DNA from 2 places in the Butyrivibrio hungatei genome. Region 2 is predicted to be linked to the other one. Evidence: a T-box and tRNA genes for the amino acid it is inferred to sense, from the RefSeq annotation. Region 2 holds a T-box; the other holds one or more tRNA genes.
What was found. The T-box of region 2 lies ahead of bhn_RS03965 (valine--tRNA ligase). A T-box ahead of a tRNA ligase gene usually reads a tRNA of that ligase, here a tRNA-Val.

Region 1: it encodes a tRNA-Val, which carries the amino acid that the T-box ahead of bhn_RS03965 (valine--tRNA ligase) is inferred to sense. The anticodon was not compared.

The regions. Positions count from the first base shown of each region.
Region 1 is NZ_CP017831.1:630,023-646,407, reverse strand. Features, by position in the region: gene buk (butyrate kinase) at 1-72, opposite strand, end outside; gene ptb (phosphate butyryltransferase) at 75-995, opposite strand; gene bhn_RS03415 (acyl-CoA thioesterase) at 1,140-1,646, opposite strand; gene bhn_RS03410 (glycosyltransferase family 2 protein) at 1,800-2,822, shown strand; gene sdaAA (L-serine ammonia-lyase, iron-sulfur-dependent, subunit alpha) at 2,842-3,729, opposite strand; gene sdaAB (L-serine ammonia-lyase, iron-sulfur-dependent subunit beta) at 3,738-4,406, opposite strand; gene bhn_RS03395 (hypothetical protein) at 4,427-5,533, opposite strand; gene bhn_RS03390 (endo-1,4-beta-xylanase) at 6,294-7,571, shown strand; gene bhn_RS15905 (NUDIX domain-containing protein) at 7,632-8,537, opposite strand; gene bhn_RS03380 (MBL fold metallo-hydrolase) at 8,580-9,398, opposite strand; gene bhn_RS03375 (hypothetical protein) at 9,560-10,039, shown strand; gene bhn_RS03370 (helix-turn-helix transcriptional regulator) at 10,032-10,268, shown strand; gene bhn_RS03365 (hypothetical protein) at 10,275-10,964, shown strand; gene thrS (threonine--tRNA ligase) at 11,171-12,931, opposite strand; gene bhn_RS03355 (PDDEXK nuclease domain-containing protein) at 13,170-14,303, opposite strand; gene bhn_RS03350 (helix-turn-helix domain-containing protein) at 14,428-14,790, shown strand; tRNA gene bhn_RS03345 (tRNA-Leu) at 14,805-14,890, opposite strand; tRNA gene bhn_RS03340 (tRNA-Val) at 14,946-15,018, opposite strand; tRNA gene bhn_RS03335 (tRNA-Ile) at 15,061-15,134, opposite strand; tRNA gene bhn_RS03330 (tRNA-Glu) at 15,139-15,210, opposite strand; tRNA gene bhn_RS03325 (tRNA-Asn) at 15,242-15,314, opposite strand; rRNA gene bhn_RS03320 (23S ribosomal RNA) at 15,424-16,385, opposite strand, start outside.
Region 2 is NZ_CP017831.1:781,897-798,281, forward strand. Features, by position in the region: gene hflX (GTPase HflX) at 1-155, shown strand, start outside; gene asnA (aspartate--ammonia ligase) at 208-1,218, shown strand; gene bhn_RS03950 (HPr family phosphocarrier protein) at 1,303-1,533, shown strand; gene bhn_RS03955 (ATP-dependent DNA helicase) at 1,639-4,092, shown strand; gene bhn_RS03960 (tetratricopeptide repeat-containing diguanylate cyclase) at 4,543-6,183, shown strand; T-box leader at 6,225-6,504, shown strand; gene bhn_RS03965 (valine--tRNA ligase) at 6,580-9,252, shown strand; gene bhn_RS03970 (bifunctional folylpolyglutamate synthase/dihydrofolate synthase) at 9,564-10,943, shown strand; gene bhn_RS15790 (hypothetical protein) at 10,960-11,124, shown strand; gene bhn_RS03975 (tetratricopeptide repeat protein) at 11,127-12,545, shown strand; gene bhn_RS03980 (MBOAT family O-acyltransferase) at 12,741-13,937, shown strand; gene bhn_RS03985 (GDSL-type esterase/lipase family protein) at 13,952-14,893, shown strand; gene bhn_RS03990 (hypothetical protein) at 14,911-15,156, shown strand; gene bhn_RS03995 (RidA family protein) at 15,181-15,558, shown strand; gene bhn_RS04000 (tetratricopeptide repeat protein) at 15,571-16,385, shown strand, end outside.

The sequences.
Region 1 (16,385 bases), 150 kb from region 2:
AAGTGTCTCATCCTCAAAGATACCAACCTTTGTTGATGTTGAACCTGGGTTAATGATCAAACTCTTTATCATGATTATTCTCCTTTATTGTTTGCTGCTACAACAGCTGCAAGTGCGATAGAATTAACCTTTACTTCTACAGAATCAGATCTTGATGTAAGAATAACTGGAGCCTTTGTACCTGTGAGGATGTTACCATTCTTAACAGTTGCAAGTCTTACGATAGTCTTGTATGTAAGGTTTCCAGCGTGGATATCTGGGAAAAGAAGGATGTCGGCATCGCCTACGATCTTTCTGTCAAGAGCGCCAGCCTTGTGCTTAGCAGCTTCTGGATCGATAGCAAGGTCCATAGAAAGAGGTCCATCAACGATACAATTCTTGATCTCACCTTCTTCATTAAGTCTTGTAAGCTCTGCTGCCTCAACAGTAACAGGCATCTTAGGGTTAACAACTTCAACTGCTGCAAGTGGAGCAACCTTAGGGCACTCAACGCCGCAGGCTCTTGCAACATCTACTGTATACTCAATGATGACTTTCTTGTCTTCAAGTGTTGGGTAAGGCATGAAAGCAACGTCTGTAAGGAATAAAAGACGATCGATTCCAGGAATCTCAAATACGCAAACGTGTGAAAGAGGACGACCTGTACGAAGACCAACTTCCTTATCAAGTACGCTCTTAAGGAAATCTCTTGACTCAAGGGCACCCTTCATGTAGATATCAGCCTTGCCGCTTGATACAAGTGAAACTGCTGTACGTGCAGCCTCGATTGTATCCTTAACATCGATGATCTCGTAATCATCAAGGTTCATTCCAACCTCTTTTGCCTTCTCCTCGATCAGCTCCTTGTCACCAACAAGGATAGAATCAACGATTCCTCTCTCCTTAGCAACCTTAACTGCCTCAAGTACGTGTGTGTCCTGTGCTACAGCAACAGACATCTTCTTGGTGCTGGCAGTCTTGAGCTTAGCTAAAATGTCATCAAAGTTCTTACTCATGATAAAAAACCTCCGTTTTAATTGTTCGATCGAAATAAAATATGAAAAAAGAGTGTTAAACTCTCGCCATATGACAAAAGTTTAACACTCCGAACTTACAATTACAATATTTTTACCAACTTTTCATACTATAAAAAAGAATTTTTAGAAGCCTTCCATTCTGCGCTGTTTACGAAGCTCGCGTCTCTTGATAGCCCCTTCCCACTCAGCCTTTTCATTTTCTGTTTTGACATTAAGTCCATAAGGCACTGTACATGGTGATCCATCGTGATCGATGCACACTTCTGTGAGGTAAGCCCTGTTAAGGACATGTCTCATACCAGTCTTAACATCCTCAACATAAGTATCTACGCGAACCTCCATAGAAGTCTTGCCCACATATGTGATCTTGCCGATCATAACAAGCACATCTCCAAGAAGTGCTCCCTGTTTAAACTGCATGTTATCGATCGCTGCTGTTGCTATAGGATTGCCTGAATGTCTCATGGCAACTGTACCTGCAACCTCATCTATCCACGCCATAAGTGTTCCACCAAAAAGTCTGTTCTCAGCGTTGATATCACCATACTTAACGACCTTGGTCCACTCTGTTATTGAATCCTCCACATTTTTGTTTGCAATCTGTTTGTCAACGTGAAAAACCTTGCCCATACCTTGCACCTCCAAAGTGAGTTTAATACTTTCTCTACATATAATTTTACTCTAAATACGCCATTGTTTCCATGAAAATGTTACCAGCAACAGTTTTGTGGTAGTATATATTTAGCTTGGCAAAAAAGCTAACAAAGAAGTGGAGAATAACAAATGTCCAAGATAAGCTTTATTATCCCGATCTATAATACATCTAAATACTTAGATAAATGCGTGGAGTCTGTCTTAGATCAGACTCTTTCAGATATAGAGATAATCCTCGTTGATGATGGCTCTACAGATGGCATATGTCCAAAGATGTGCGACGACTACGCTGCCAAAGATTCCCGCGTAAGAGTGATTCACAAGGAAAATGGTGGTCTCATGTCAGCCTGGATCTGTGGTTCCAAAGCCGCTACTTCAGATTATCTATGTTACGTTGACAGTGACGACTGGGTAGATACTGAAATGGCGGAATCTCTCTATGCTCTCACCGACAGTTCTTTTGCCACATCAGAAATCATCTCAAGTAATTATATTGTTGAAAAAAACAACGAAAGAAGAAAAGAAACCCAGACACTTAAACCTGGCGTATATTTCAGACAGGACCTCGATAAGATCTGTGAAGGTCTCCTTGGTGCAGAGATCCGCCCTGTGACTATGTCAAGATGCATGAAGCTCATATCAAAAGAGCTGCTCCTTAACAATCTAAAGTACTGCAACACAGCCATTTCCATGAGCGAAGACGTAAATATTACTCTCCCATGCCTTTGCGACTGTCAGCGCCTCGTAATAGCAGAAGGAAGCTACTTCTATCACTACAGACTTGTAGGTGAATCCATAGTTCACAACTATAATCCAAAGCTTCTTCCAAACCTTGAGCTCACAGACAAGACCTTTAGAGAGATCCTTGCAGATAAAAAAGTTGACGGCTACGAAGCACAGATGGATAGAGAGTTCATCATCATGCTCCTTGTAATCCTCAAAAACGAGCTTCGCTGCCCTGATAAAGACACTGCCGCCCGCGTCAAAAAGCTCTTCTTAAGACCTGATATCAGAAAAAAAGTGACATCCACCAAAGTAGATGTCACCTCAAAAGCTAATAAATTGTTATATTACTGCATTAAGCATCCAAACCCTGTAGTAGTAGCCGTAACAAAAGCTATCATCACAGCTTACGACCGAAAGACCAACTAACAAAGGTCTTTCGGCTTTTTTATTTATCTGAGCCAAAAACTTTTTCTTTTAACTTCTTACCAGTAGGTGTTCCGGCAAGCCCGCCAACTGCAGTCTCCTTAAGCGCCGGTACCATAGCATCTCCAACTTCCTTCATGGCATCAAGGCACTCATCCACAGGAATCTTGGCTTTTATCCCTGCAAGAGCCATATCTGCGCTAGAAAAAGCTATCATAAGGCCTGACACATTTCTCTTGATACAAGGAATTTCCACAAGTCCAGCCACAGGGTCACACACAAGTCCCATCTGGCTTGATATTGCAATAGCACAAGCATCTGCACACTCTGAAGGTGTTCCACCCATAAGCTCCACAAGAGCTGCTGCCGCCATAGCTGCTGCGCTTCCGCACTCAGCCTGACATCCGCCATTTGCTCCAGCGATACTTGCCCTGTTTGCGATCACCATTCCAAAGGCTCCTGCTGTGAAAAGTGACATGATAACGTCATTTTTGTCATATCCCCTGTCCTCATACAAAGTGACAAGGCATCCTGGCAGAATGCCGCAGCTTCCTGCTGTAGGAGTTGCAACGATCTTGCCCATGGAAGCGTTACATCCGGCAACAGAAAGAGCCCTTCCCATTGCTTTGGTCATAAGCTCACCGCTAAGTCCGCCGCCAGTTCTTTTCACATAGTCATTCATAAGAAAGCCCTCACCGCCAGTAAGTCCTGACATAGAGCTCTGTTCCTTCTTAGATCCTGCTTTTACAGACTCCACCATAATGTCAAAGTCTGTAGCCATCTTATCAAAAAGCTTGGAAGGCTCTTTTTCCATGGCCTTTGCCTGGTCTTCCAGCACAAGCTCGCTTATTTTAATATTTCTTTTCTCAGCTTCGCTCACAAGCTCAGCAATAGTCTCATATCTTAGCATATATCCAATTAAATCCTTCTGATCAAGATAGCATTTGTGACATGTTCGATCTGTCTGATATCGTCCACCAGTGTCTCCTGTGGCTGATTGTCGATCTCAATAGTCATGATGGCATCTCCGCCCTTCTCCTGTCTGGAAAGATGGAAATTCGAGATATTAAGATCTGCATGTTCCCAGTGCATAAGGTTAGTAACTGCTGCAATTACGCCAGGTTTATCCTCATGCATTACAAGTAACGTATTGTTATCACCATTAAACTCAACAGACATGCCATTGATCTGATTTACAAGGATATTACCTCCACCAATGCTGGCTCCCTGCATGACTCCCTCGGTGCCATCTGTAAGATAATAATGGATCTTGGCAGTATTAGGATGCGCTCCCTTTATATCCTCTTTGAAAAAAGAGTATTCGATGCCTCTTTCAGCTGCGATGGTAAGAGCATCTCTGATCTCAGGAGAATAGCTCTTGTAACCCATGATACCAGCAAGGAGAGCTCTATCCGTGCCATGTCCTTTGTAGGTTCTGGCAAAAGAGCCTGAGAGCACGATCTCAACCTTTTTTAGCTGCCTGTCATCTATTAACTTATTAACTACTCGGCCCAGTCTCACAGCTCCCGCTGTATGCGAACTTGAAGGTCCGATCATTACTGGTCCGATTATGTCAAAAACATTCATCCGATAAAAACCTTTTTCAATTATTTTGCCAAAGATGAAAGTGGTGTGTAGTCAAATCTCACGTACTTGCTTGTGTCTGCAACTCTGTTGTTGTAGTCTTCCTCAGTTACGTTTTCCCACTCTTCTCCATCATATGTGATAAACCAAGGCTGAGCCTCATTTTCATAGCCATCATACTTGGTTCCCCACTGAAGAGTCATCTCTGTAGTATTGTAATCAAGATTGTAAACCATGCTTCCGCTCTCAGCTGCGCCGCCAGAATACTCATTAACAATAAATGCGTTATCATATACAAAATATCTGTTTCGGGCTGATCCGCTGACTACAAGCTGTGGCTGTCTGTTAACTACTGTATAGATATCATAGACAACGCCCTTAAAGTCGCCTTCTGCAATCTCTCCAACGAAGAGTTCGTCTACACCGTCAAGATTTACATCAAGATAAGCAAATCCAATTCTATCACCTGCACTACCTTCTGAAAAGGTAGCAACTTCATAAAACTGAGGGCTCATCTTTTCCTCTTCAAGCTTATTTGCATCCCATCCTTCTGATACAGCCTTTACATACTTATCAAGTACGTCTCCGTAGAGGTCTTCACCGTGTATTCCGGCTCCAGCTTTATATGTTGCGCCATTAACTGCCTGAATTGTATTACAGATATCTTTTTCTGCATCTGCGATTCTCTTATAATCCTCAGGCATAGAATAGGATTTATTAAAATCCCACTGAACCTCTGAAGGATAACCTACAACCACGTCGTAGTCCTTGCCATCAGCAGAAACAAGCTCGCCGATCTTGATCTGAGGTCCTCCTGCGTAATCAGGAGTAACTTCTCTTACCCAGACATAAAACTCAAGTCCGCCATAGCCAGCATCCTCGCCTTCCTTGTAGATAACTGATAATCTGTCAGGCTCATTTTCAACTCTACAAATTCCGTCAAACTCTGAAGGAATCGTCATCTCTATAAAATCATTAGCAAAAGAATTACCTTCTACCTGGGCTTCATTTTGAGCCTCCAAAGATTCTTTTTCCGTACTATTTCCATCTGCACTTGTACCACCAGACGTTCCGCAGGCAGTTGTCAAAACAGTTATCAGCGCTAAAATGATCCAGCTATTCTTTTTCATTTTATCTTCTCCTCATTTAAATTCATGTTTTCCAATATAGTACTATTATACGTTTAAAATGTACCCGTGACAAAAATTAGCGTTACCATTCACAGTTTTGGGGTAGCCGCTGGCTGGTTCACTGGGGCCACGCCCTACCTCTGCCTAGTCCAGCTAAGTGGGGCCGCCAGCCTAAAGTTTATTTTTGTTCATCCTTTGGATTTTTATGTTCATGGCATTGTATTTCTTACTTTAAATTCTTTGAAACAAACTCGCCTTTGATTGCCATTTTTTGCATGTAAAGTTTTGGGTTTGAACGATTTCAAAAAAACGCCATTTTCTTGTGCTCATAAGCAGCTTTTGAAGCGCATGCGGTTTGCGTTTAGCAAGAGCATGCGTATTAAAACAAAAGCTGCATGAGCACATAGAAAAGTATCGTTTTTTTTGATGAGGGCAAAACAAAACTTTACAGCAAAAATGGCATCAAAGACTCAGACAGTGTTTCAAAAACAGAATTTAAAGTAAGAAATATAACGCTCATGAACATAGAAAAATCCTCAGAGATTCACAAAAACAAACTTTGGGCTGGTGGCCCCACTTAGCTGAACTAGGCAGAGGCAGGGCGCGGCCCCAGTGAACCAGCCAGCGGCTACCCCCAAACTGTGAATGGTAACAAATTAGCAATTTATATCAACCAGGTAACAAGTTGTGGTTAGTGGATAACGCCATGATACTGTATATTTTATTAAAAGCAAAAAACTACTGACTTTGGGAGGCTAACATGAAAATAAAAACTCTTTTATCAGGTGCTCTGATAGTCACGCTCCTTGCAGGATGTGCAAGCTCTGCTGTGACAAATACTGATCCAAGTACAAACGTAAGCGCTACTGAAAGTACAAATATAGAAGAAAGCGCCAACGATGTCTTAGCTGCAGAAGCTTCAAGTTCAGAGGAATCTGCTGATGTGCAGACAGAGTACACTGACTATGCTCCATTAAAAGACCTATGCAGCGATTACTTCACTCTCGGCGTGGGCATAAATGGAAGCAGTCTTGAAAATCAAACATTAAACATCCCACATTACATGGAAATGTGCGAGTATCACTTTAACAGCTGCACCATGACAAACCTTATGAAGAGCTGCTACATTCTCGACCAGTTCGGCTCTCAGGCAAATCTCAAAGATGGAAATGAAGAACCTGCTCTTAACTTTGCTTCCATTGACCCTACTTTGAAATGGTGCCAGGAAAACGGCATGAAGATGCGCGGTCACACCCTTGTATGGCATACACAAGCTCCAAACTGGTTCTTTAGAGAAGGCTATACAGACGAAGGCGAATATGTGGATAAAGACACTATGCTCCTTAGAATGGAAAGCTATATTAAGCAGCTGGTAACTCACGTTCAGGAAGAATATCCTGGTGTTGTTTATTGCTGGGACGTTGTAAATGAAGCTGTAGAGCCAGATGCCTGCGATCCAGACAGCTTCTTTAAATGCAGAGTAAAGACCGGAGACGAGCCAAACCCATGGTACGAGACCATAGGCGAAGACTATGTTGAGATGGCATTTACCTACGCCAGAAAATACGTAACTGACGGAGCAAAGCTCTTTTACAATGATTACAACACCTATCAGGAGCCAAAGACAGAAGGAATCTACGCTCTATGCAGTCGCCTTAAAGAAAAAGGACTCATTGATGGTATTGGAATGCAGGGCTATTGGGGAATTGACTATCCCAAGGACGAAGCTATCAAAAAAGCCATCGAGAAATTTTCAGAGCTTGACCTTGAGATCCACGTAACTGAGCTTTCCATCGGAATTGACAACGAAACCGACGCTCTTATTGAAAAACAGGGTGAAAGATACGGCGAAGTATTTAAGCTTCTCCACGATATGGATAAAGAAGCTGGCGGCCCAGCAAACATCACGAACGTAACATTATTTGGACTTGTAGACCACTACAGAGAAGGAGATTCAACCAATACACGAATCTTTGATATGAACTACGAGCCTAAGCCTGCTTATTTCAAGATAAAAGAGGCTATGGAGAACTACTGATTTTTTTACATAAAGAAATGCCTAAGCAGTGGATGTTATCCTTCCTACTTAGGCATTTTCTTATAAGTTCTTTTCTTTTACCATTTTAAGAGGCCTTAATGACGCCAGTTCATATTCATTAAATGAATATAGCTCTTCTCTGCTGACCCACTTAAAGTCAATAGTTTCTCCTTTTTGAAGTACCACGCTATCTTTTTTTGCATCAGTTTCACAGAAATAAATCACATAAAGAGACCTGTTTTCATCTTGTACAACTCTTCCAATCTCTTCTATTTTCCCTGTGATACCTGTTTCTTCTGAAAGCTCTCTTTTAGCGGCGCCTAAAGGTTCCTCACCTTTAAAAGCTGACCCACCTGCTGTAAACTCCCATTGTCCGCCATGCATTTTCTTAAAATCACGCTGCATCATAAGATAAGTGCCATCAACATGCTTAACCGCTATATCTACAACAAGATGATACTGTCCCTCAGGAATCCCCTCGCCTCTTACAAGAGTCTCACCAGGTATCTTTGTAAAATCTCTATTATAAGCATCCCAAAGCTCTATTCCCTTTATGTGCTCTTTGATATATTTGTCTGCTGCCTTTAAGATATTTCTGACTCCATCATATTCAAGAGTCTTAAGCGCATCCTCAAGATTAAGAACCTTGATAGACCTAACTTCATCAGGCCTTACAATACAAGGCTCTTCATCTAGATACTCAGCAAGAAAATATACGATCTGCCTTGTAACATCAGGTCTCTCATTTGGCACATATTCATCAACCATCCTAAAATTCTGGATAAGGTCAAGCTCAAGTCCTGTCTCTTCCTTTATCTCACGGATTGCTGTCTGTTCCTCATTTTCACCCTCTTCAACATGTCCCTTGGGAAGGCTATGAAATCCTGAATCTTCCTCGACTATCACGTAAAAGATCTGTTCTCTTCGTATAGTAAAAACAATTGCCCCGCATGACTTCTCTATCATGTAACCACCTCATTATTCAGTCATCTCTAATTAGTTTAAGTGTCAAATTTCAATTATTTTACCAACCTGTAACTGTTCAAGCTTGTCCCCAAGAATATCTTTAAGAATATGATAAGCTCTATTCATGGTGCAATGACCAGTACAAACGTAATCAATACCAGTGCTGATTATACCCTCAGCAAGAGTCTTTACCTCCTCTTCTGATTTATTGTATAAATGGAAACCTCCAATAAGTCCATAGATATGCTTGTCAGGAAATGTTTCTTTCACTTCGTTTATGATATTAACAGCTCCGCCATGAGAACAGCTGTTAATGATCACAAGCCCCTTATCAGTATCAATTACAACGCTCTGTTCATGTGAAAAATCATCTGGCTTCCAGCCCTTCTTTGTACGAACATACATCATTTCTCTTTTTCCAATGGCTTCCAATCCTGGAGTCTTGTGAGGAATAAGATAAACACCTTCACAAAGCTTGTAATCACCTGATACGAATTTGAGTCTGTCGGGATTTCTCTTGATGATATGCTTTGGAAGACCTATATAAAAGTGGAAAATAAATTTCTTGTGGTAACAGTTCTCTGCTGCTGATTCTCTTAAATAAAAATTAGCTTTATCATTGTGATCAAAGAAATACTGAAGTCCGTTAGAATGATCATAATGAGCATGACTGATAGCGCCATAGTCTACATCTGCAATATTAAGTCCAAGCTTTTCCATATTCTCAGCAAAAAGATTAGACGCACCAGTATCTATAAGTACATTATTTTCACCAACTTTTGCATGTATGCAAAATCCCCATTCTCCCTGCAGATCTTCATTTGAAATATTATCAACAACTACTGTAAGTTTCGTCTCCATAACTTTCCCCTCGTTTATTTTTCATACACCATCAGCATATCACAATATGTTCCAGTTTTACTAGCAAGCAAAAAGGTACTATATATTTCTTTTCACACATATGATAACGTCATATTAGAAGTACTTCTATTTTGATATGAGAATAAAAAAGGAGAATACTAATGAAAAAGAATATACGTACCGTTTTATTGGGAGAACTTTTGCTTTTTATTGCAGTTTTTTTGATCAGCACACTTGGATCCAACTTTGGTTTTTCAGTTATGGCATGGTTTTTTGACTTGCCTTCGCTGCTAGTTATTATACTTACACTGATTCCCGGTCTCATCATCATAGGAGAGTGGAAAGATTTCTTAAAGTCTTTCTCTGTAGGAATAAAAGAATACAGGCTCCTTGAGTTAAAAAATATCATTGAAGCAGTAGGTGCTGCTCAGAAACTTGTTGTCTTTGGATCTCTGTTTGCTATCATAATATCAGCAATACTCGTTTTGGGAAATATCTCCAAGCCAGAAACAATTGGACCTAGCCTTGCTATCTGCTTCCTTGCAGGCTTTTATGCAGTTATTATAGAGTTCTTTCTTCTCCCTCTTAAGCTTAATGCTGAGCGCAAAATGAATGAAGAAATGGATATGGAAAATGACTGATTCTGGAATCACAAAAGCACAATATCTGAATATCGCCCGTAATTTGGGGCTTACCACAAGGGAACTCGAACTCGGCTACCTAAAAGTAGCCGGGTTTTCCAATCGTAGAATCGCTTATATGCTCGGCATTTCAGAGCAGACAGTCAAAAATCATTTCACACACATTTATGAAAAAGCCTGGGTACCAGGAAAAAAGGAATTTATAGAACTTTTTAGACAGGATGGATAAAATCTTATGCAAAAAGCTAATAAAAAAAGCATTATCGGACTCATCATATTTAGTTGCTTCCTGATTATTGCCGCCACATGTGGAAAAATACTCAGCAGATTTGTTTACGAAGACCATCTTGATGAGCCGCTTATCACAGTTGATGACAGTGAGATAACTTTAAGAGAATTTGGATATTACATATATTTAGTTGAAGAGTTTGTTCAAGATCAGGCTCTTTTGTATGATCCTGAGAACCCAAAGCATTGGTGGAATACTCATTTTTCCGCAGGTTTGGATTCTCAGTTTGTTTGCGACTATGCCAAGAAGTACGCTGTAAACAGCTGTATATCAGACGAGATTTATTATAAAAAAGCTCTTTCTGATGGTGTTGTACTAAGTAGTGAGGAAGAAAAACAAGCTATAGCCGAAGCTGAGATGATCTTAAACAGCATGAATGGTTATCAGCTTGCTAAGACAGGTGTAGATAAAAATATCCTTATCAACATGAGAATAAAACAAACTATCGCAAGGAAATACTCCAACAATCTTGCAAAAGTCCTGAACTTCACTGGATACGCTGATCCTCCGGAAAAGCTAATGAACTGGGATGGAGCATATTATCAGGAAAACATTTTACCGGGACATTCAGTTATTACCAATGATAAAGTTTTGGATAAAATAATGCTTGGAACTATAACCGTAAATTATCAGTAAGCAGTTTATTCTTTGTACACCCTTTTCTATGTAATTTCCTACAGAATAAAAAAATCGCAAACCTAGATCAAACTAAGTTTGCGACTAAACTCATTAATGCCGGCGACCGGGATCGAACTTTTAGTAATCTCGCGAATCCGCAGAGAAAGGGGCTTCGCCGGCCTTGCCTTTCTTTTGTACACTAAACATATTATTCATAGTAATCCTCAACTTCTTTTCAGCAAATCAATGAAATCTGCCATATCCATCTCCCCAATTTCCTGTTTATCCTGTTCAGCGTCACGCTGTCTGACAGAGACAAGACGGTTATCCTTTTCTTTTTCCCCGACAATTATCATGTAAGGAACCTTCTGCATTCTTGCTTCGCGAATCTTAAAGCCAAGCTTTTCATCACGATCATCTAGTTCTGCACGTATTCCCTCTTCATAGAGCTTTGCCATGATTTCTTTTGCATAATCAAGGTATTTATCAGATACTGGCAACACCTTAACCTGCACAGGTGAAAGCCAGACAGGAAATTTACCGGCATAGTGTTCTATCAATATACCCATGAAACGATCTATTGAGCCAAACACAACTCTATGAAGCATGATTGGGCGATGCTCCTTACCATCTTCGCCTATGTACTCAAGATCAAATCTCTGCGGAAGCTGGAAATCAAGCTGTATTGTTCCGCACTGCCATGTTCTTCCAATAGAATCCTTCACATGGAAATCAAGCTTAGGCCCGTAGAATGCGCCATCACCTTCATTTATCTTATATGGTTTTCCCATTCCCTCTACTGCTACCTTAAGTGACTCTGTTGCCAACTGCCAGTCTTCATCACTTCCGATGGAATTCTCTGGTCTTGTAGAAAGCTCTATCTCATATGGAAAGCCGAACTTAGAATAAACTTCATCTATAAGCCTCATTACACCCTGAATCTCAGAAAGAACCTGGTCTTCGCGCATAAAGATATGTGCATCATCCTGTGTAAAGCATCTTGCGCGCATGAGTCCGTGCAGTGTACCGGACTTCTCTGCTCTGTGGACAATTCCAAGTTCTCCGCATCTGATTGGAAACTCCCTGTATGAATGAGGCTTAGACTTATAGACCAGCATTCCTCCCGGGCAGTTCATCGGCTTAATGGCATAATCCATATCATCCACGCTTGTTACATACATGTTATCTCTGTAATGAACCCAATGGCCTGACTTTTCCCAAAGCGCCTTTGTCAGCATTATAGGTGTGGATATTTCCTGATATCCCTCGCGAACATGTATTTTTCTCCAATAGTCAATCAGAAGATTTTTAAGTACAAGTCCCTTGGGGAAGTAGAAGGGAAGTCCTGGCCCTTCATCCATCAGCGCAAACAGTTCAAGTTCTTTTCCCAGCACTCTGTGATCTCTTGCCTTAGCCTCTTCAAGCTGGTGAAGATGATCATCCATCAAAGATGCCTTAGGAAAAGAGATTCCGTAAATTCTTGTAAGCATCTTATTGTGCTCATCTCCTCGCCAGTATGCCCCTGCTACCGATAGAAGCTTAACCGCCTTAATGTGACTTACATTGACGATATGTGGACCTGCACAGAATTCCGCATAATCTCCCTGTTTGTAAAAAGAAATCACTTCACCTTCAGGAAGTTCTCTTATCATCTCAAGTTTGAATGGTTCGTCCGCCTTTTCCATATATGAGATGGCATCCTTCTTTGACATCTCATATACCTGTAACGATAAGGATTCCTTGATAATCCTTCGCATTTCATCTTCTATTGCGCCCAGGTTATCTTCATTAAAAGAAAAACCAAAATCAAAATCATAGTAGAAACCATTTTCAATTGCAGGTCCTATGGTGCACTTTGCCTGCGGATAAAGACGCTTTACAGCCTGTGCCAGGACATGAGCACTTGTATGCCAAAAAGCTTTCTTTCCATAATTGTCATCAAAAGACACCTCCATCACCTGACCATCTCTTTGTAATACTTTCATAATGTGTTGCTCCTTTCTAGAATAGATTATTAGTATCTGCAACAACATAAGAAATAGTGTTTTTCAAACTAAAAAAGCACCCAAAAGATCCTTTGATCTTAAGGGTGCATGATGCACGGTTCCACCTTAACTTTTCACTTCAGATTCTAACAAATCCTATCCTTTGACGCAGGCATACGGTAACGCTTACTGATGTTCAGCATTACAGCTCAGGAATGGTTTTCGTCTGTCATTCTTCTTAATTTTCTGTATCAAGCAATCTCTTCAATTCTTCTATATTTGGCAATGCTTTCCTCAGCTCTTCTGACATATCCCTTGATGTTTTGTATGTTGCAACACCCATAGGCTTTGAATAATCCTGTATAACATAATCCACAAATGACTTATTCATATCCTTACACAAAATAAGACCAATGGCAGGATTCTCATGCGTTTTCTTCTCAAAGCCATCCAGCACACTCAGATATCCCTGAAGTTGTCCTAAATATGAAGTTTTAAACTTTCCTCTTTTAAGTTCTACTGCAACCAAGCAGTTCAATTCTCTATTAAAGAAAAGCAAATCGATATATTGATCTTCTCCGAATGCATCCAGGTGATACTGACTACTAACGAATGCAAAATCCTTTCCAAAAGTAAGAATGAAATTCTTTACATTGTTAACAATTGAGTTCTCAACAACCTTCTCATCTATGTCTGCCGCATCACGAACATCTATCTCCTCCACGTTGATGAAATCCAAAAGGTATTCGTCCTTAAATGTATTAATCGCTTTAAAAGCCTGAAGCGATGGGTTCACAGCTTTTGAAAAATTATTTGACAATCTTCCTTGATGTAAATAATCATCTTCCGCTATGCTCTGCTTGAGTTGTTCTACCGAAAGATGCTCTGTAGCACACCTTTTTATATAAAAAATTCTTTTCTCATATTCTTTCACCTTAGAAATAATCAGAATGTGATTGGTAAAACTGATTGCCAAAAACTCTTCAATAGGAAAGCCCTCTAATTTTGGCAGTTGTGACTGCCAAATTGCCAGTTCACACTCATATTCAAATTTGGCAGTTGCAACTGCCAAATTGTCGTTGTTCATTTTATCGTTGTCTAGAACAGTCCACTCCTCATAGAAAGTACGCATATTTCTGATATTTCTAGCAGAAAAGCCTCTAAGTCCTGGTAATTCTCTCGTAAGTTGTTCACTAATATTATCAATTGCGCCCTGTCCCCAAAATCCATTACGAGAATTTAGCGATATGTATTTCCCTATTCCATAATATAGCATTAGTTGTTTCTCATTTACTGACCTTGCAGCTTCATATTGACTCTGAAGTATTGCAGTTTTAATGAGATCTACAGCATCTCTGTATCTTTGATCCATAATTACTTACTGATTCTCCTTATTTATATTCTTGAAAAATATATTATTTTGATTATAATATAACCAACGGTTATTAAATAATACATAACCAATGGTTATTTGTCAACATAGAAATGAGGTGTCTATGGAATTCAAAGCTGAAAGACTAATAAGACTACGTGAACAATTAGGTATAAACAAAGCTGAAGCAGCCAGAAAGCTCAATATGTCTGCAATGGGCTATGGACGTTATGAAAATGGACAGAGGGAGCCTTCTTTCCAAACAGTATGTTACATTGCATCAACTTTCAACACTACTTCTGACTATCTTTATGGTTTGACTGATGATCCATCGCCAAGTACAATAACGATTTCTTCATCTGAAGATCCGGAAATCTTTTCATTTGTTAATTCAATGCAAAAAGATAAGGATCTGGAAAAAAGACTATTAGCGTATTTTAAAAAAATAACTCAGTCAGAAAATAAACAAAAAAAAGAGAAGCAATAGCTTCTCTTTTTTAATGCCGGCGACCGGGATCGAACCGGTACGGGTATTACTACCCACGGGATTTTAAGTCCCGGGCGTCTGCCAATTCCGCCACGCCGGCATTCTACCATATTTAATTGGTAAAAAATTCGCGATATGCCTAGACATATCGCGAGTGGGGCCTACAGGGCTCGAACCTGTGACCCTCTGCTTGTAAGGCAGATGCTCTCCCAGCTGAGCTAAGACCCCTAATTTAAATAACTGGGTAATGATTTCAATACAGAAACCTAGTGGAGATTCAGGGACTTGAACCCGGGACCGACCGGTTATGAGCCGGTTGCTCTAACCAACTGAGCTAAATCTCCTGAGTGACTCCGACGAGAATCGAACTCGTGTTACCGCCGTGAAAGGGCGATGTCTTGACCGCTTGACCACGGAGCCGTATCAGACCGTAGTAACAGTCTTTTTTTAGCTCCCCCTGTCGGACTCGAACCAACGACACTTCGGTTAACAGCCGAATGCTCTACCGACTGAGCTAAGGAGGATTATTAAAGATACTATATATACAAAATGCCATGCTACTGCATGGTCCTTTTGCTTTGTACCTTCAAAACCGAACACTGATATCTAAATCCATTTTCCTATACTTGCGTTTTGGATAAGCCCTCGACCTATTAGTACACATCAGCTGAACACGTTACCGTGCTTACACCTTGTGCCTATCTAACCTCGTACTCTCCAAGGGGTCTTACTGCCGAAGCAGGGATATCTCATCTTGAGGGGGGCTTCACGCTTAGATGCCTTCAGCGTTTATCCCTTCCGGACGTGGCTACCCAGCCTTATGCATCTGGCGATGCAGCTGATACACCAGCGGTCCGTCCATCCCGGTCCTCTCGTACTAAGGACAGCTCCTCTCAGATATCCTACGCCCGCGCCGGATAGGGACCGAACTGTCTCACGACGTTCTGAACCCAGCTCGCGTACCGCTTTAATGGGCGAACAGCCCAACCCTTGGGACCTGCTACAGCCCCAGGATGCGATGAGCCGACATCGAGGTGCCAAACCACTCCGTCGATGTGAACTCTTGGGAGTGATAAGCCTGTTATCCCCAGGGTAGCTTTTATCCGTTGAGCGATGGCAATCCCACTTTCATACCACCGGATCACTAAGTCCTACTTTCGTATCTGTTCCACCCGTCGGTGTCACAGTCAGGCTCCCTTCTGCCTTTGCACTCTGCGAATGGTTTCCGTCCATTCTGAAGGAACCTTTGAGCGCCTCCGATACCCTTTCGGAGGCGACCGCCCCAGTCAAACTCCCCGGCAGACATTGTCCCCGGACCTGTTTCAAGATCCTTGGTTAGAAGCCCAGCATCATAAGGGTGGTATCCCAACAGCGACTCCGTAGCAACTGACGTCACTACTTCTTAGTCTCCCACCTATCCTGTACATATGGTACCGGACCCCAGTATCAACCTGGAGTAAAGCTCCATGGGGTCTTTCCGTCCTGGCGCGGGTAACCAGCATCTTCACTGGTACTTCAATTTCACCGGGTGCATTGCCGAGACAGTGCTCAAATCATTACGCCTTTCGTGCGGGTCGGAACTTACCCGACAAGGA
Region 2 (16,385 bases):
TTCCATATTCTGAAGGGGCTGTCCTTAGCTCTTTTAACGAGAGAGGAATAGTAAAGAGTACGGAATATCTTCCTGAAGGGATCAAGATAGTAGCTACGTTGAGCGCTTCAGATGCCACTAAATATCAAGAATTTTTTTCTTGCAATCTAGGCTAAAAAGATATTTAATTGAATATGAATATTTTAGTAAAGGAAAGCGTTAAAGAATATGGAAAACCTTAAAATTCCCAAGAACTACAAATCAGCTCTAGATCTGCATGATACTCAGGTAGGAATCAAGACTGTTAAAGATTTCTTTCAGGGTATGCTTTCAACAAGACTTAATCTTCAGAGAGTTACAGCACCACTTTTTGTAATTCCTGAGTCAGGACTTAATGACAATCTTAATGGCGTTGAGAGACCAGTTTCTTTCGATATCCTCAACGAGGGTGGTCGCGAGGCTGAGATCGTACATTCTCTTGCCAAGTGGAAGAGATATGCCCTCAAGAAGTACGGCTTTAATGTTGGGGAAGGTCTTTATACAGATATGAATGCCATCCGCCGTGATGAGGTTCCTGATAATATCCACTCAATCTTTGTAGACCAGTGGGACTGGGAAAAGGTTATAGATAAAAAGGACAGAAACATCGATTTCCTCAAGGAAACAGTTCAGAACGTATACAAGGTTCTCAGAAAGACTGAGAAGTTCATGTCCATTCAGTATGATTACATCGAAGAGATCCTTCCAGATGAGATCTTCTTTATTACAACACAGGAACTTGAAGATATGTTCCCTGAGTATTCACCAAGAGAGCGTGAGTACTATATTGCCAAGGCTAAGGGCGCTGTCTGCATTATGAAGATCGGAGATCTTCTTGCATCAGGTGAGAAGCACGACGGAAGAGCTCCAGACTATGATGATTGGGAACTCAACGCTGATATCATTGTTTATTATCCGGTTCTTGACATTGCTCTTGAACTTTCAAGTATGGGTATCCGAGTAGATGCCAAGTCTTTGGAGTCTCAGCTTGAGAAGGCTGGCTGCACAGAAAGAGCTAAGCTTCCATTCCAGAAAGCTATCCTTGATGGCGAGCTTCCATACACAATTGGCGGCGGAATCGGACAGTCAAGAATCTGTATGTTCTTCCTTAGAAAGGCCCATATAGGCGAAGTTCAGTGCTCTATCTGGCCTGACGAGATGGTAGAAGAAGCAACTAAAAAAGGTATACAATTGTTATAAAAAAATCCACATTCTTTTCACATAATGGACACAATTTCAAGATATATTGTTATGAGTCCTAAATGGAGAAAGGAAGTGGCTATTATGTTTGGCAAAAAGACAATTATGCTTAAACCTAGTCAGGTTCAGGACTTTGTTAATGCAGCTACTAAATGCGACTTTGATATAGACATTTATTACAATAGATATGTAGTTGATGCTAAGTCGATTCTTGGAGTTTTCGGACTCGACCTGACAAAAGCTCTCACAGTAGAGTACAACGGATATAACGAGGAATTCGAGCAGTATCTTCAGTCTCTCGCAATTGCTTGCTGATATCATTTAATTGAATGTTCATTGTAGTACGAATAAGCTCCATGGTATACAATATACCATGGAGCTTTTCTATTGCTCCAAATGCCTTGTTTATGAGGAAGATAGATGACTATAGAGATTTCAGTCCGCGGACTTGTGGAGTTTATCCTAAGAAGCGGAAGCTTAGACAATAGAATACAGGCTTCACCTGCAGATGCTATGCAGGAAGGCAGCAGGATACACCGCATGATCCAAAAGAGCATGGGGGCTGATTATCATGCGGAAGTACCACTTAAATATGTATATAGCACTGACAAGTATGACCTTGTAATCTCAGGAAGAGCAGACGGAATCCTCGATAAATACTTTGGTGAAACAGATGTATATGATGGCCAGGAGAACTTTATTGAGGGCAAAAAAGCCAATCCTTTGATAGATGAGATAAAAGGAACCTACAGAGACCTTAAAAAAATGCAGGATCCTGTTCCAACCCACCTTGCGCAGGCAAAGTGCTATGGCGCTATATATGCCAGAGAGACAGGCTGCCCTGAGATCAATATCAGGATGAGCTATTGCAACATAGAAACAGAGGAGATGAAGTATTTTGACTACAATTTCTCAGCAAAAGAGATCATTTCCTGGTTTGATGACCTTATAGGCAGATACAAGAAATGGGCTGACTTTGAATGCGACTGGCAGGACATCAGGACCGCCTCTATTAAGGCTGTTCAATTTCCATTCCCATATAGAGATGGACAAAAAGACCTGGCAGCAGGTGTATACAGAACTATCATCCACGGCAAAAAGCTCTTTTTGGAGGCTCCAACTGGAACCGGTAAGACCATTACTACTGTGTTCCCTAGTGTCAAAGCCATGGGCGAAGGAAAGATAACTAAGCTCTTTTACCTGACAGCCAAGACCATCACAAGGACAGTGGCAGAAGAGGCCTTTAATACACTTAGACAGTTCCAGGATCTCAAGATGAAGACTGTGACCATTACTGCTAGGGACAAGATATGCTTCCTTGGAGAAGAGGAAAGAAACTGTAATCCTGAGGCTTGTCCATATGCAAATGGCCACTACGACAGAATAAATGATGCAATCTATGACATGCTGACCCATGAAGACTCTTTTGACAGGGAAAAGATATTGGAATACGCGCAGAAGCACAAGGTATGCCCATTTGAAATGTCTCTGGACATGAGCCTTTGGGCAGATGCGGTAGTCTGCGACTATAATTATGTTTTTGATCCATTTGTCTATCTTAGGAGATTCTTTGCAGAGGGCACCAAGGGAGATTATGTCTTCCTTGTGGATGAGACCCACAATCTCCTTGATCGCGGCAGAGATATGTACAGTGCTGTCCTTAGAAAAGAGAGCTTTCTGGAATTGAAAAATAGCATCAAGGAGTTCCATCCTAGCATTGCCGGGCACCTTGATAAGTGCAATAAAGCTATGCTGGAGATGAAAAGAGAATGTGATGATTGCAGGATACTGACATCTATAGATAAGCTTATAAATCCGTTAAACAGACTTTCTGGCATTATTTCAGAATATCTTGAAAATCATTCAGAAGGCCCTGGAAGAGATGAAATACTGGAGTTTTACTTTGATCTGTCCAGATTTCTTACCATATATGACAAGGTGGATGATCACTATGTGATGTATAGCGAATTTGCAGATGATGGAAGCTTTTTGGTAAGGCTTAGTTGCATTGATCCATCAAGAAATCTTGCTGAGTGCATGGACAGAGGAAGAGCGTCAATATTGTTTTCAGCAACGCTCCTTCCTATCCAATATTATAAAAAACTTCTTGGTGGAACTGATGAGGACTTCGAGATCTATGCCAAGTCCATATTTGACCCGAATAAGCTGGGACTTTTTATAGGAACTGATGTTAGTAGCAGATATTCTATGCGAAGCGATGAGCAGTATTTCAGGATCGCAGAGTACATCAATAATGTTATCAGCACCAGGGGCGGCAATTATCTTATCTTTTTCCCGTCCCATCAGTTCCTTGATGAGGTACATGAGGCCTTTATAGATAACTTTTATGATGAAACTTCAACTGAGATCCTTGTGCAAAAGAGCTTTATGAGTGAGGAAGCAAGAGAGTCATTCCTTGACAGGTTTTCTATTGGAAACAATGTGGATCTTAATGAAGTTATCCACATGGACATAGAAGTTGTGGAAGACAAGAATATACTGGGATTTTGCGTAATGGGCGGCATATTTAGTGAGGGCATAGACCTTAAGTATGACAGCCTTATTGGTGTTATCGTTGTGGGACCTGGTATTCCCATGGTCTGCAACGAGAGAGAGATAATCAGGGCTTACTTTGATGATAAGGGCGTTGATGGCTACGATTATGCCTACAGATATCCTGGTATGAACAAGGTTCTTCAGGCAGCAGGCAGGGTTATCAGAACCGAGGAAGATACTGGTGTTGTAGCACTTTTGGATGACAGATTCATGCAGGGATCCTACAGATCACTTTTTCCACGAGAGTGGAAAAACTATAAGGTGGTTTCGACTAATACGGTCAAAAACGCTGTAAGCCAGTTTTGGAGCGAAATATAGAGGATTTTCACCTTATTTTGGAATGATGATAATAAAGATTCTCAATAATGGTTTACATAAAACTAAATTCTGCGATTTTATGTAATCCGAACAACCGTTCAAATTGTAGCAATTGAATGTTCAATTTGACGTTTTTACAAAAAAATGATGTAAAAGTTTTCGATAAATGACTAATGTGTCATGTGGATAACTCTGTGGAAATTGGGGATTAGTCGAAAAACAGTTTTAAAAATACCGCTAAAATAGGGCATTTAAAAAGGGTGACAAAAATATACGAATCCCGGTGTAAAAATATATCAATGACTGATTTAGTCAATAAATATATGTAAACCAAAGATATTAGTGACGCATGTGTCATATCGACTATTTGATTGCCATAGTGTACGTTATATTGTAAAATAGCTTTAATTCAACTGTTGTCTTTGTTTGGCTTAACCATGGGGCGAGTGCATGAACATTGAAAAGTACGACTATGAAGTTCAGACTTTGAATAATGAATTGCTCACCAATAGAGGGAGTATGTCCAACAGCTATATCAATGCCTGCAACCGTTTCCTTCGCAAGGCTAAGAGTGTTGATGATCCTTCTTTGCTTGGTTATGCCTATTATCATCTTGCAGATGCGTACTATCTTGTCAGTACGGATTATCGTAAATTCAACACCAATTTACTTAAGGCAATTGAATATTTGCAGTATTCTGGGGATAAAGAGTATCTTGCCAGATGCTACAATCTTCTTGGAATAGATTCTTTAAATCATGGAAGTCCTGACCTTGCGCTTGATTACTTCCTGACAGGAATCAAGTTTTGTGACGGCCTTGAGAATAGTGGAGTTCCGGGATTTTTGGAATTTAATATAGGACAGATCTACTATGAGAGCGGCAATATCAAACAGGCTCTTAAATCTATTCAGTCAGCGTACAAGAATATCAGAAGAAACGAAAAGGAAAGTCTCTATTATAGAAACATTCTCTATTGTTATTGCTTTGAAGCTGATTGCTATATGCAGCTTAATAAACCTGACTCTGTTAAGAAGTGCCTTATGGCAATAGACCGCCTTGAGCAAAATCCTAAGGTAAACCAGGAATATATAAGCGGTGATAGTGCTATAACTGCAGCAGATATCAGGGCAAGAGGCTATTATTTTATCGGAGATATGGTGAATTTCCAGAAATATGTCTCCAAGCTTCTTAAGATGATACAAAACAACAAGTATCCCCTTGATAACATGGAAGATATCTTTGGTATGTGCAGATTCCTTATCAGGATAGGCTGGGTAGATGAGGTAGTCCGCATAGTAAAAAATACAGAGAGATCTTTAAATGATTTAAATATCCACAATCTAAAGAAAGAGCATGCAAAATTAAAATGTGAGCTCTATGAGAGCATTGGAAACAAAGCGGAGAGAGTAAAGGCGCTGGAAGAGTTCTACAGATATTCTATTGAGCAGGAAAAAGAGAGACAGGCAAATTATAAGTTCTTTACAGAATTGCGATATAAGCTCAGCAACATGGAGAAGGAGAATATAACCCTTCAGAAGCAGGCTACCACAGATTCTCTTACAGGTCTTGGTAATAGATATGGGCTTAATAAGTATGCAGACTGCGCCTTTGAAAAAGCTTATTCAGAGGGAAAATCTCTCGCTGTTGAGATCATGGATGTGGATAACTTCAAGAATTTTAACGATACTTATGGACATCAGGCAGGAGATGACTGTCTTACTCATATTGCAGGTGTCATAAAAGAGCTTAGTGACAAAAACAAGAGTATTCATGGCTTTAGATATGGTGGTGATGAGTTTGTTATCATCTATGAAGATATGACAGATGATGAAGTAATGAATTATGCCAGGGTCATTAGAGAAAAGGTTATAGAGAAGCATATTGATAATAAGGATTCTGATCTTGGAATAGTGACTGTCTCTCAGGGTATCCGTAATTCCATACCCAGAAAGGCTAATAAGCTTTGGGATTACATGTATGCTGCGGATAATGCTCTTTATGAAGTAAAAAGAAATTCCAAGGGCGAAGTAGTCCTTCTTCATAAGGCTGTTATTTCCCAGAAATCACTTGATGATGCAACTCATATTTGACAATATCTTTTTTTGCTAATATTATATTTACTATTATAAGAATAAAGGTTATGAGAAAGAGGAGTACATATCATAACACTATTTAAAGAGAAAGTGTCTGTTGCCGTTGGCTTCGCTGAGAGGATGCTGGTAGTGATGATATGGAAGGTAGCTTTTGAACCGGACACTCAGAAATGATGGCTTTTATAGCAATTTATCAATAAGTGTCCCCGCGTTATCTGCGTTATCGGATAGAGTATTTAAGTTTATCTTAGATGCTTAATGAGGCAAAGAGTATATCTTTGTGAACTAAGGTGGTACCACGTTAATTACGTCCTTAGCAGCTAATAGCTGCTAGGGACTTTTTTATTTACATTTTAACCAGTCAAAAAACACATTTTTATAAAGGAGCGGATTATGAAGAAAGAACTTGCTAAGACCTATGATCCCAAGGGTATTGAAAGCCGTCTTTACTCAAAATGGGAAGAAAAGAAGTACTTCCACGCAGAAGTAGATGAAACAAAGAAACCTTTTACAATTGTGATCCCACCACCAAACATTACTGGTAAGCTTCACATGGGACATGCCCTTGATAACACAATGCAGGACATTCTTATCAGATATAAGAGAATGCAGGGCTACAATGCACTTTGGCAGCCAGGAACAGACCATGCTTCTATTGCTACTGAGGTCAAGATCATTGACGCTCTTAAGGCAGAAGGCATCGACAAGAGAGATCTTGGACGTGAGAAGTTCCTTGAGAGAGCATGGGAGTGGAAAAAGGAATATGGCGGAACTATCATCCAGCAGCTCAAGAAAATGGGCTCATCCTGTGACTGGGATAGAGAGCGCTTCACAATGGATGAGGGCTGTAACGAAGCTGTTACAGAGGTATTCTGCAAGATGCACGAGAAAGGCTATATCTACAAGGGAAGCCGTATCGTAAACTGGTGTCCTATTTGTAAGACATCTATTTCAGATGCTGAGGTTGAGTACGAGGAGCAGGCTGGACATCTTTGGCACATCAAGTATCCTATCATCAATGAGGATGGATCTGTTTCTAAGACAGAGTTCATCGAGTTTGCTACAACTCGTCCTGAGACAATGCTTGGTGATACTGCAGTTGCAGTTAACCCTGATGATGACAGATACAAGAGCTTCAAGGGTAAGAAGGTTCTTTTACCTATAGTAAACAGAGAACTTCCAATCGTAGAAGATTCTTATGTTGATATGGAATTTGGTACTGGTGTAGTTAAGATCACTCCAGGTCACGACCCTAACGACTTTGAGGTTGGTAAGCGTCATGGTCTCGAGGAGATCAATATCTTAAATGATGATGCTACTATCAATGCTAATGGCGGTAAGTTCGAGGGCATGGATCGCTATGCTGCAAGAGAGGCCATTGTAAAAGAGCTTGATGAGATGGGACTTTTAGTTGAGATTGAAGACTATTCTCACAACGTTGGTACACATGACAGATGTCACACAACTGTTGAGCCTATGATCAAGGCGCAGTGGTTTGTTAAGATGGACGAGCTCATCAAACCAGCAGTTAAGGCTGTTAAGGAAGGCGAGATCAAGCTTATTCCACCTAGAATGGAAAAGACATACTTCAACTGGACAGATAATATCCGTGACTGGTGTATTTCAAGACAGCTCTGGTGGGGACACAGAATTCCTGCTTACTACTGCGACAAGTGCGGAGAAGTTGTTGTTTCCAAGACAGCTCCTACAATTTGTCCTAAGTGCGGAGAAACTCACTTTACACAGGATCCGGATACACTTGATACATGGTTCTCTTCAGCTCTCTGGCCATTTGAGACACTTGGCTGGCCACATGACACCAAGGAACTTAAGTATTTCTTCCCTACAGATGTCCTTGTAACTGGTTATGACATTATCTTCTTCTGGGTAATCAGAATGATCTTCTCAAGTTACGAGAACATGGGAACATACCCATTCCACACAGTTCTTTTCCATGGACTTGTTAGAGATTCTCAGGGACGTAAGATGAGTAAATCTCTTGGAAATGGTATCGATCCTCTTGATATTATTGAGAATTACGGAGCAGATGCTCTTAGACTTACTCTTATTACAGGTAATGCACCAGGAAACGATATGCGTTTCTATAATGAAAGAGTGGAGAATAGTCGTAACTTTGCAAATAAGGTATGGAATGCTTCAAGATTCATTATGATGAACATGGCTGACGATGCTAAGAGTGCTATCCACCAGGATATGCCTGCAGGACTTGAGCCAGTTGATAAGTGGATCCTTTCTAAGCTCAACAACACTATCAAAGATGTTACAGAGAACATGGATAAGTACGAGCTGGGTATCGCAGTTCAGAAGGTTTATGACTTTATCTGGGATGAGTTCTGTGACTGGTACATTGAGATGGTTAAGCCTCGTCTCTACAATTCAGATGACAAGGCATCTCATGAGGCAGCTCTTTGGACACTCCAGACTGTTCTTATCAATGCGCTTAAGCTTCTTCATCCTTATATGCCATTCATCACAGAAGAGATCTTCTGCACTATGCAGGATGAAGAAGAGTCAATCATGATCTCTGACTGGCCTGTTTACAAGGATGAGTGGAACTTCGCTTCTGACGAAAAGGCTATTGAGACTATCAAGGAAGCGGTTCGTGGAATCCGTAACGTTCGTACACAGATGAATGTTGCTCCATCACGTAAGGCTAAAGTATTTGTAGTAAGTGATAAGGAAGACGTTCTTGATATCTTTAGAACTGGTAAGCTCTTCTTCGAATCACTTGCTTATGCATCTGAGTCTGCTTGCCAGAATGACAAGTCAGGAATCGCAGATGACGCTGTATCTGTAGTACTTGCTGATGCTACAGTATATATTCCATTCTCTGATCTTGTAGATCTTAGCGCAGAAATTGAGCGTTTAACAAAAGAGCAGAAGAAACTTGAGGGTGAGCTTAAGAGATCTCAGAACATGCTCAGCAACGAGAAATTCTTATCTAAAGCTCCTGCTGAGAAGATTGCTGAAGAAAAAGAGAAGCAGCAGAAGTATCAGCAGACTTACGATCAGATCACAGAAAGACTTAGCCAGCTTAAAGGCTGAGATAGATTTGATATGTCAAAGAATTTAGGCTGAGATAGATTTTGATTATTTCATAAGCACTTTATGCACGCTTTCGCTTCTTAAAAAACGTAGCAGTACTAATGCCATAAAAAACATGGCATAAGTACTGACGTTTTTTAAGAGCATAAAGATGTCTTATGAAATAACACAAAATCTTTTTTCTGCTACTTAACTTTTTACATTAGAAAATCTGTATATTTTTTTGTGATAAAATAAAACATAACTAGTATTTTAGTATTAAAGTTGTGTTGGGTTGAGGGGCTTAACTACGACGTATAGTAGGGATGGCTATGGAAGATATTGTTAGAGGGAAAGTGGAGGAGTTCATTTCACGCTTTGACAACGGAGAAAGTATCTCGTTGGATGAGTGTGAGTCTTTTCTCAATGAAATTCCCGGATTTACAGATAAACATACAATTGAAGATACCAGAGATTTTCTAGCATTTCTTGGAAATCCTGATGAGAATATGAAGATCATCCATGTGGCTGGTACAAATGGTAAAGGATCAGTATGCTGCTATGTGACTAATATCTTAAATGCAGCAGGATACAGCGTTGGAACCTTTACTTCACCGCATCTTGTCAGTATCACTGAGAGATTTAGCGTGGATGGCAAGAATATTTCCGATAAGATATTTCTGGAAGTATTTATCGAGCTTTTGAACAGGGTGCTTGAATATGATAAGGAAGATTATTTCCCTACATATTTTGAGTTTCTCTTTTTTATGGCTATGATCTTATACGATGTATATCCAGTGGATTACCTCGTTTTAGAGACAGGGCTTGGAGGCAGACTTGATGCTACCAATTCTATCAGCAGTCCTGTACTTAGCATCATCACTGAGATTGGCTTTGATCATATGCAGTATCTTGGTAATACCATTGAGGCTATTGCAGGTGAGAAGGCAGGAATCATCAAAAGAGGCGTTCCAGTAGTCTTTTTTGACAAACAAAAAGAAAGCTCAGAGACGATCAAAAACAAGGCTCTTGAACTGGATACAAGAGCAATAATGGTAGAAGATAAAAACATTGAAAATGTAAGCACTATCAGAGACGAATCAGGAAACAAATACATTGCTTTTTCATATAATTCCCTTTATGATAAATATGTTGACCTGAAATTATCAACAGAGGCTAGATATCAGGCTGAAAATGCGGCTTTAGCCGTGACAGCTGCTGAGCTTTTAAGGGATAGTGGTGCTAAGATCTCTGAACTTGATATCCGCGAGGGACTGCTAAGTGCCAAGTGGGAAGGCAGAATGGAAGAGATCCATCCAGGTATCTACGTTGATGGTGCTCATAATATAGATGGTATGGAGGCTTTCCTTGATACTGTCAAAGAGATTCCATCCGAAGGCAGAAAGCTCCTTTTATTTGGAATAGTTGGTGACAAGCAATACAGGGACATCATATGCAAAATACTCTTAAGTGGTGAATTTGATGCCATCTATGTGGCGGTCTTAGAGACTTCCAGATCAGTTTCAGTTGCTGATCTTAAGACAGCCTTCGAAGACTGCAAGGAGGAACATCATATCTTTGGCGTTCCGATCAAATATTATACCAATGTAAGAGATGCAATTACCGATATAGTAACAATGAGGAAATCAGGAGACATCGTGTTTGGCGCTGGATCACTGTATCTTGCAGGACAGATTAAAGCCATAATGTGATGCAGAGGATTTATCTATGCTTAATTTTGAAGAAGAATTAAAAAAATTCAAACCAAGTCTTGAGATAGAGGATGCTGAGGATATTATTTATAATCAGGATCTTGATGATATGTCTGATGTTTTGGTCAGACTCCTTAAGGACGCAGGACAGGGAACTGACAATCAAAGAAGGACAAAGTAATAATGAAATGTAATCGTTGTGGGACAGAGCTTAATAAGGGGGATATCTGCCCAGGATGTGGAGCAAATGTCAGGACTTATAGGAGACTTGTGAGTCTTTCTAACGTTTATTACAATGACGGTCTTGAAAGAGCCGGAGTTAGGGATTTAACAGGTGCTACAGAAGCTCTCAAGCAGAGCCTTAAGCTCGATAAGAATAATATAGATGCCAGAAACCTTCTGGGCCTTATTTATTATGAGACCGGGGAGGTTGTTGCTGCGCTTTCAGAATGGGTTATCAGCAAGAACTTAAAGGCAGAGGATAATATTGCTGATTATTACATGGATACTGTAAGAAACAGCCCATCCAAGTTAGATGATATCAACCAGACAATCAAGAAGTTTAATATTGCGCTTAATTATTGCCATCAGGACAGTCTTGACCTTGCTGTTATACAGCTCAAGAAAGTGCTGTCTCTTAATTCTGGCTTTATTAAGGCGCATCTTTTGTTGTGCCTTTTATACTTAAAGGGTGGTAACTGGGATAGAGCCAAGATTGAGGCTCAGAAATCACTTAAGCTTGATACAGGCAATGTTCTTGCCAAGAAATATCTTAAGGAAGCAGATAGTATGTTGCTTCCAGGTGAAAGTGGCAAGCTTGTTTCAGACATTGCCGCAGCTGATAGTGATGATGTTATCAGATACAATAGTGGCAATGAGATGATCATTCAGCCAGTCAAGAAGTCTGCCATTACCAGAACAGGCTCTATTTGGGGTATCGTTCTTGGAATAGTTCTTGGTCTTGCTGCTGCATGCTTTTTGATCCTCCCACAGAGAATCGTCAGCATTAACTCCAGCAACCAGCAAAAGATCACACAGATCAGTGAAGAATCAGATGCCAAGTCAGCCAAGATCAATGAGTATGAGCAGCAGATAGCTACTCTTCAGACTCAGATCGACACTCTTCAGACTCAGGTCACTGATTATGAGGGTGTTGACTCAACATCAGCAGCTATGAACAGTCTTATGAAGGCTGTAAGCATATATCTTGCAAATCCTTCAGATGTAGAAGGAATGGCAAAGGCCCTTTCTAAAGTAGACCTTGATGCCATTGGAGATGATGTATCTCCTGAGTTTAAGAGTCTTTATGACAGCTTAATGTCACTGGTAGGACCACAGCTTGCGACATCTTACTATAATACAGGATATGAAGCTTATAAGTTAGATGACTATGCGACTGCTATCGCCAACCTTTCTAAGGCATATCAGTACAACAGTGGTGATGTTAATACACTGTATTATCTGGCTAATTCGTACTATGCAAATGGGGATATTGACAAGGCAAAGGAATCTTATGACCTTGTAGTCAATAACTTCCCTAACACTCAGAGTGCTCAGGCAGCACAGACCAAACTTGCGGAGATCAACAACTCCGGTAATTGATGTAGTTTTTGATTTATATATAGGATTGATAGTGGGGAAATGATAAATTTTTCGGATTTAACTTTTATTTTTAGGTTTTTACCGGTTTTTCTTATAGCTTATTATCTGACTCCCATTACATATAGAACGTGGACACTCTTAATTGGTAGCCTTGCTTTCTATGCAGTAGGGGATATCAGATTATTTCCAGCTCTCTTGGGAGCTGTACTTGTTAACTATTTATTTGGCAGAGCAAATTTTGGTGAGAAGAAAAAGCTTCTTCTTGCCTTTGCTGTGTGTCTTGATGCATTGATGCTGATCGAGTTTAAGCTTATCGGTCAGTTCATCAATAATTCTTTTCTTCCAATAGGAATCAGCTTTTATACTTTCAAGATGATTTCTTATCAGGTGGATATTTACAAAGGCAAAATTGAAAAGGAGCCAAAGTTTGTAGACGTTGCGGCCTATTTCACCATGTTTCCACAGGTGACATCAGGTCCTATTATGCGTTATTCAGATTTTGAGGCATTAGAGCTCAAAGAGAAGTTTGGCGACATTTTAGAGCAGATTGAAGATGGCCTTAAATTCTTTGTTCTTGGATGTGGCTTTAAGGTTCTCCTTGCAGATCACTTTGCTATGCTCTGGAAGGATATCGGAACTATCGGCTATGAGAGTATCTCTACACCTCTTGCCTGGATTGGTGCCGTTACTTATTCACTTCAGCTTTATTACGATTTCTGGGGATATTCACTTATGGCAGCCGGATTAGGCGTTATGCTTGGATTCCCATTTATCACAAACTTTGACCAGCCTTATAGTTCAGGCAGTATTTCTGAGTTTTATCGCAGATGGCATGCTACTTTAGGTTCATGGTTTAAGGATTATATCTATATTCCTCTTGGAGGCAGCAGGAAAGGAACAGGAAGAACATTCCTTAATCTCCTTGTTGTTTGGCTTATTACGGGCTTTTGGCATGGAGTTACACTTAACTTCATTTTGTGGGGACTTATCCTTTTTGTTTTTATCGCTCTTGAGCATTTCGTGATAATGCCAAAGCTTCCCAAAACTCTTGGCAAGATCATAGGTAAGGTAAATGTATTAGTATTTATCCCACTTACATGGGTAATATTTGCAATAGCCAATCCTATGCAACTTCTTGAGTATTTCAAGAGACTGTTCCCATTCTTTGGAGAGGGAATCTCAGTCAACCAGAATGACTTTATCAAGAATCTTGGTATCTATGGCGGTTTCCTTACTGTAGGTATCATACTTCTTTTACCTGGTCTGTATAGATTTTTTGTAAAAAATAGAAAACACCCTGTTATAAATGTGTTTTTATTTATACTGTTCTGGGCATGCATATTTAGCTTGTCCAATGCAGCTGGCAATCCATTCATGTATTTTAAATTTTAGATAGGAAAGAAAAAATGTGGTTTAAAAAGAGCCCGCTTCTCATTGGAGTAGTGGTATTTACAATCTTAATATCGGGCATCTCTTTTGGACTTAAAGATACTGTGTATCAGGAGTACAGCATCAGCATGGGAGCTGACACGCCAATCCTTAGCCTTTTCTTTAAGGGACTTAGTGAGGGCGTATACCCATGGAGTAGCGCTCCTATAGAGGAACCTATTGAATTAGTAGAAGACGATGTTGAAACTGAGGACATTGCAGAGGTTGTAGAGGAACCTGTAGAAGAGCCTGTTACCGATGTTTCTGCTAATGATGTTTCAGGTAATGACGTATCTGGCAATTCAGAGGATGAAACATATGAATTTACAGAAGTAACAGATGACTATTTCTGTGATGCACTATTTATTGGAGATTCCAGAACTGTAGGTCTTTCAGAGTATTGCGAGGAGCTTGATTCTAGGGCAACTTTCTATGCTAAGGTTTCACTTACTATATTTACTGCAATGAACAAGGAATTTGTTAAGACAGAAGATGGCAGAAAGATCACAGTTGATCAGGCACTTTCAGAGCATCAGTTTGCCAAGATCTATATTATGCTGGGACTTAATGAGATTGGTACTGGTAATACAGAGTATTTCTGCAATAAATATAAAGAAGTTCTTGATAGGATCAGGGAACTTCAGCCAGATGCCATCATCTATATCCAGGGCATCATGCATGTAACAGCCCATAAGAGTGATAATGACAAGCATTTTAACAATACAAACATCAATGAGAGAAACGAAGCATTATCTCAGTTTGCTGATAACAAGACAATATTCTATATTGATATGAATGAAGCGGTTGACGATGAAAATGGAAATCTCTTGTCAGAACTGTCCTTTGATGATGTTCATTTAAAGGCTTCTTCTTACGAGAGATGGCACCAGTATTTGCTACAACACGCTATTGTTAAGTAATAAGAGAAGGTGATAAAATGGCTAGAGAAATGACATTTAAGATGGAACGACCGGGACTTTTACATGAAGGTGATCATGTAACTGTGACAGAAGGCGTTCTTCCCAGTAACTATTACTATACTATTGACCCTTCCCTTGCAATGTCAGGAAACTTCCCTTTCCGCGAGCGTATGCTGGAAAGAGAAGGTGTAGTGACCAAGGTTGAAGAAAACGCAAGAGGATTCTATGTAACTGCTTTGTTTGGTGAAAATCAGGCAGAGTAGAACGTATTATAAGGAGGAGACAAAATGGAGTACATTTCAACAGACAAAGCACCAGCAGCAATCGGACCATATTCTCAGGCTATCAAGGCAGGAGATTTCTTATATGCTTCAGGACAGATCCCTATCAATCCTGAATCAGGTGAGATTGATACTACGACTATTGCAGATCAGGCTGACAGAGTTTGCCGTAATATTGGTGAGATCCTTAAGGCTGCAGGAACTGATTATGAGCATGTAGTCAAGACAACTTGTTTCCTTGCTGAGATGAGTGATTTTGCAGCATTCAACGCTGTATATGAGAAGTATTTTACTGGCAAGCCAGCTAGAAGCTGTGTTGCAGTCAAGCAGCTTCCTAGAAACGTTCTTTGCGAAGTGGAGATCATCGCATATTTAGGAAAATAATAGGGGACATTTATGAAGCTTAAAACAGCGATCTGCGCTTTAGCTTTAACAATGATTCTTTCTGGTTGTGGAAGTTTGTCAGGGGGACACAATATCGATTCAGGTTTTGCATACATCGAGAGTCATCAGTATGATAATGCTCTCGAGAGTTTTAGTGTTGCCGAAGAGAAGGGTGAAGACGCCTGCCTTATCCACAGAGGAAGAGGTATAGCTTATCTTTATAAAAATGAATACGAGCTGGCAGTTAATGAGCTGCTGGCTTCTTTGGCTACTGACGAGGGAATAGTTGATGATATGGACTTTGACACCAATTATTACCTGGCAGAAGCCTATTACAAGCTTGGTGAATACAACAAGGCAAAAGAGGTTTATGATGCCATCATTGGTCTTCGCAGCAAGGATAGTAATGCTTACTATCTTAGAGGAACTGCGGAACTTGCAGCCGGTGACCATGACCTTGGGTATGCTGATTTTACCAAAGCAATCTCTTTGAATCCCAAAGATTATTCAATGATGATAATGATATGCAAATCTCTTGATGAGCAGGGCTATGGAGAAGAGGGCAGATCCATTTTGAGTAAAGCCATGGAAAATGGAAGCGACTTCATGTCCAACTATGAGAGAGGACAGATCTATTTTTATCTTGGGGACTATCAGAGTGCGGTCCAGTATCTTGAGACTGCCAGCAATGAAAGAGACCAGGATAAAGAACCTGTTATACTGATGCTTGGACATACTCTTGAGACTATGGGAGACTATTCAACTGCCTGCAGCAAATATTCTAATTATTTAAGGGATAATCCAAGTAGCGCAGTAGTCTACAATAG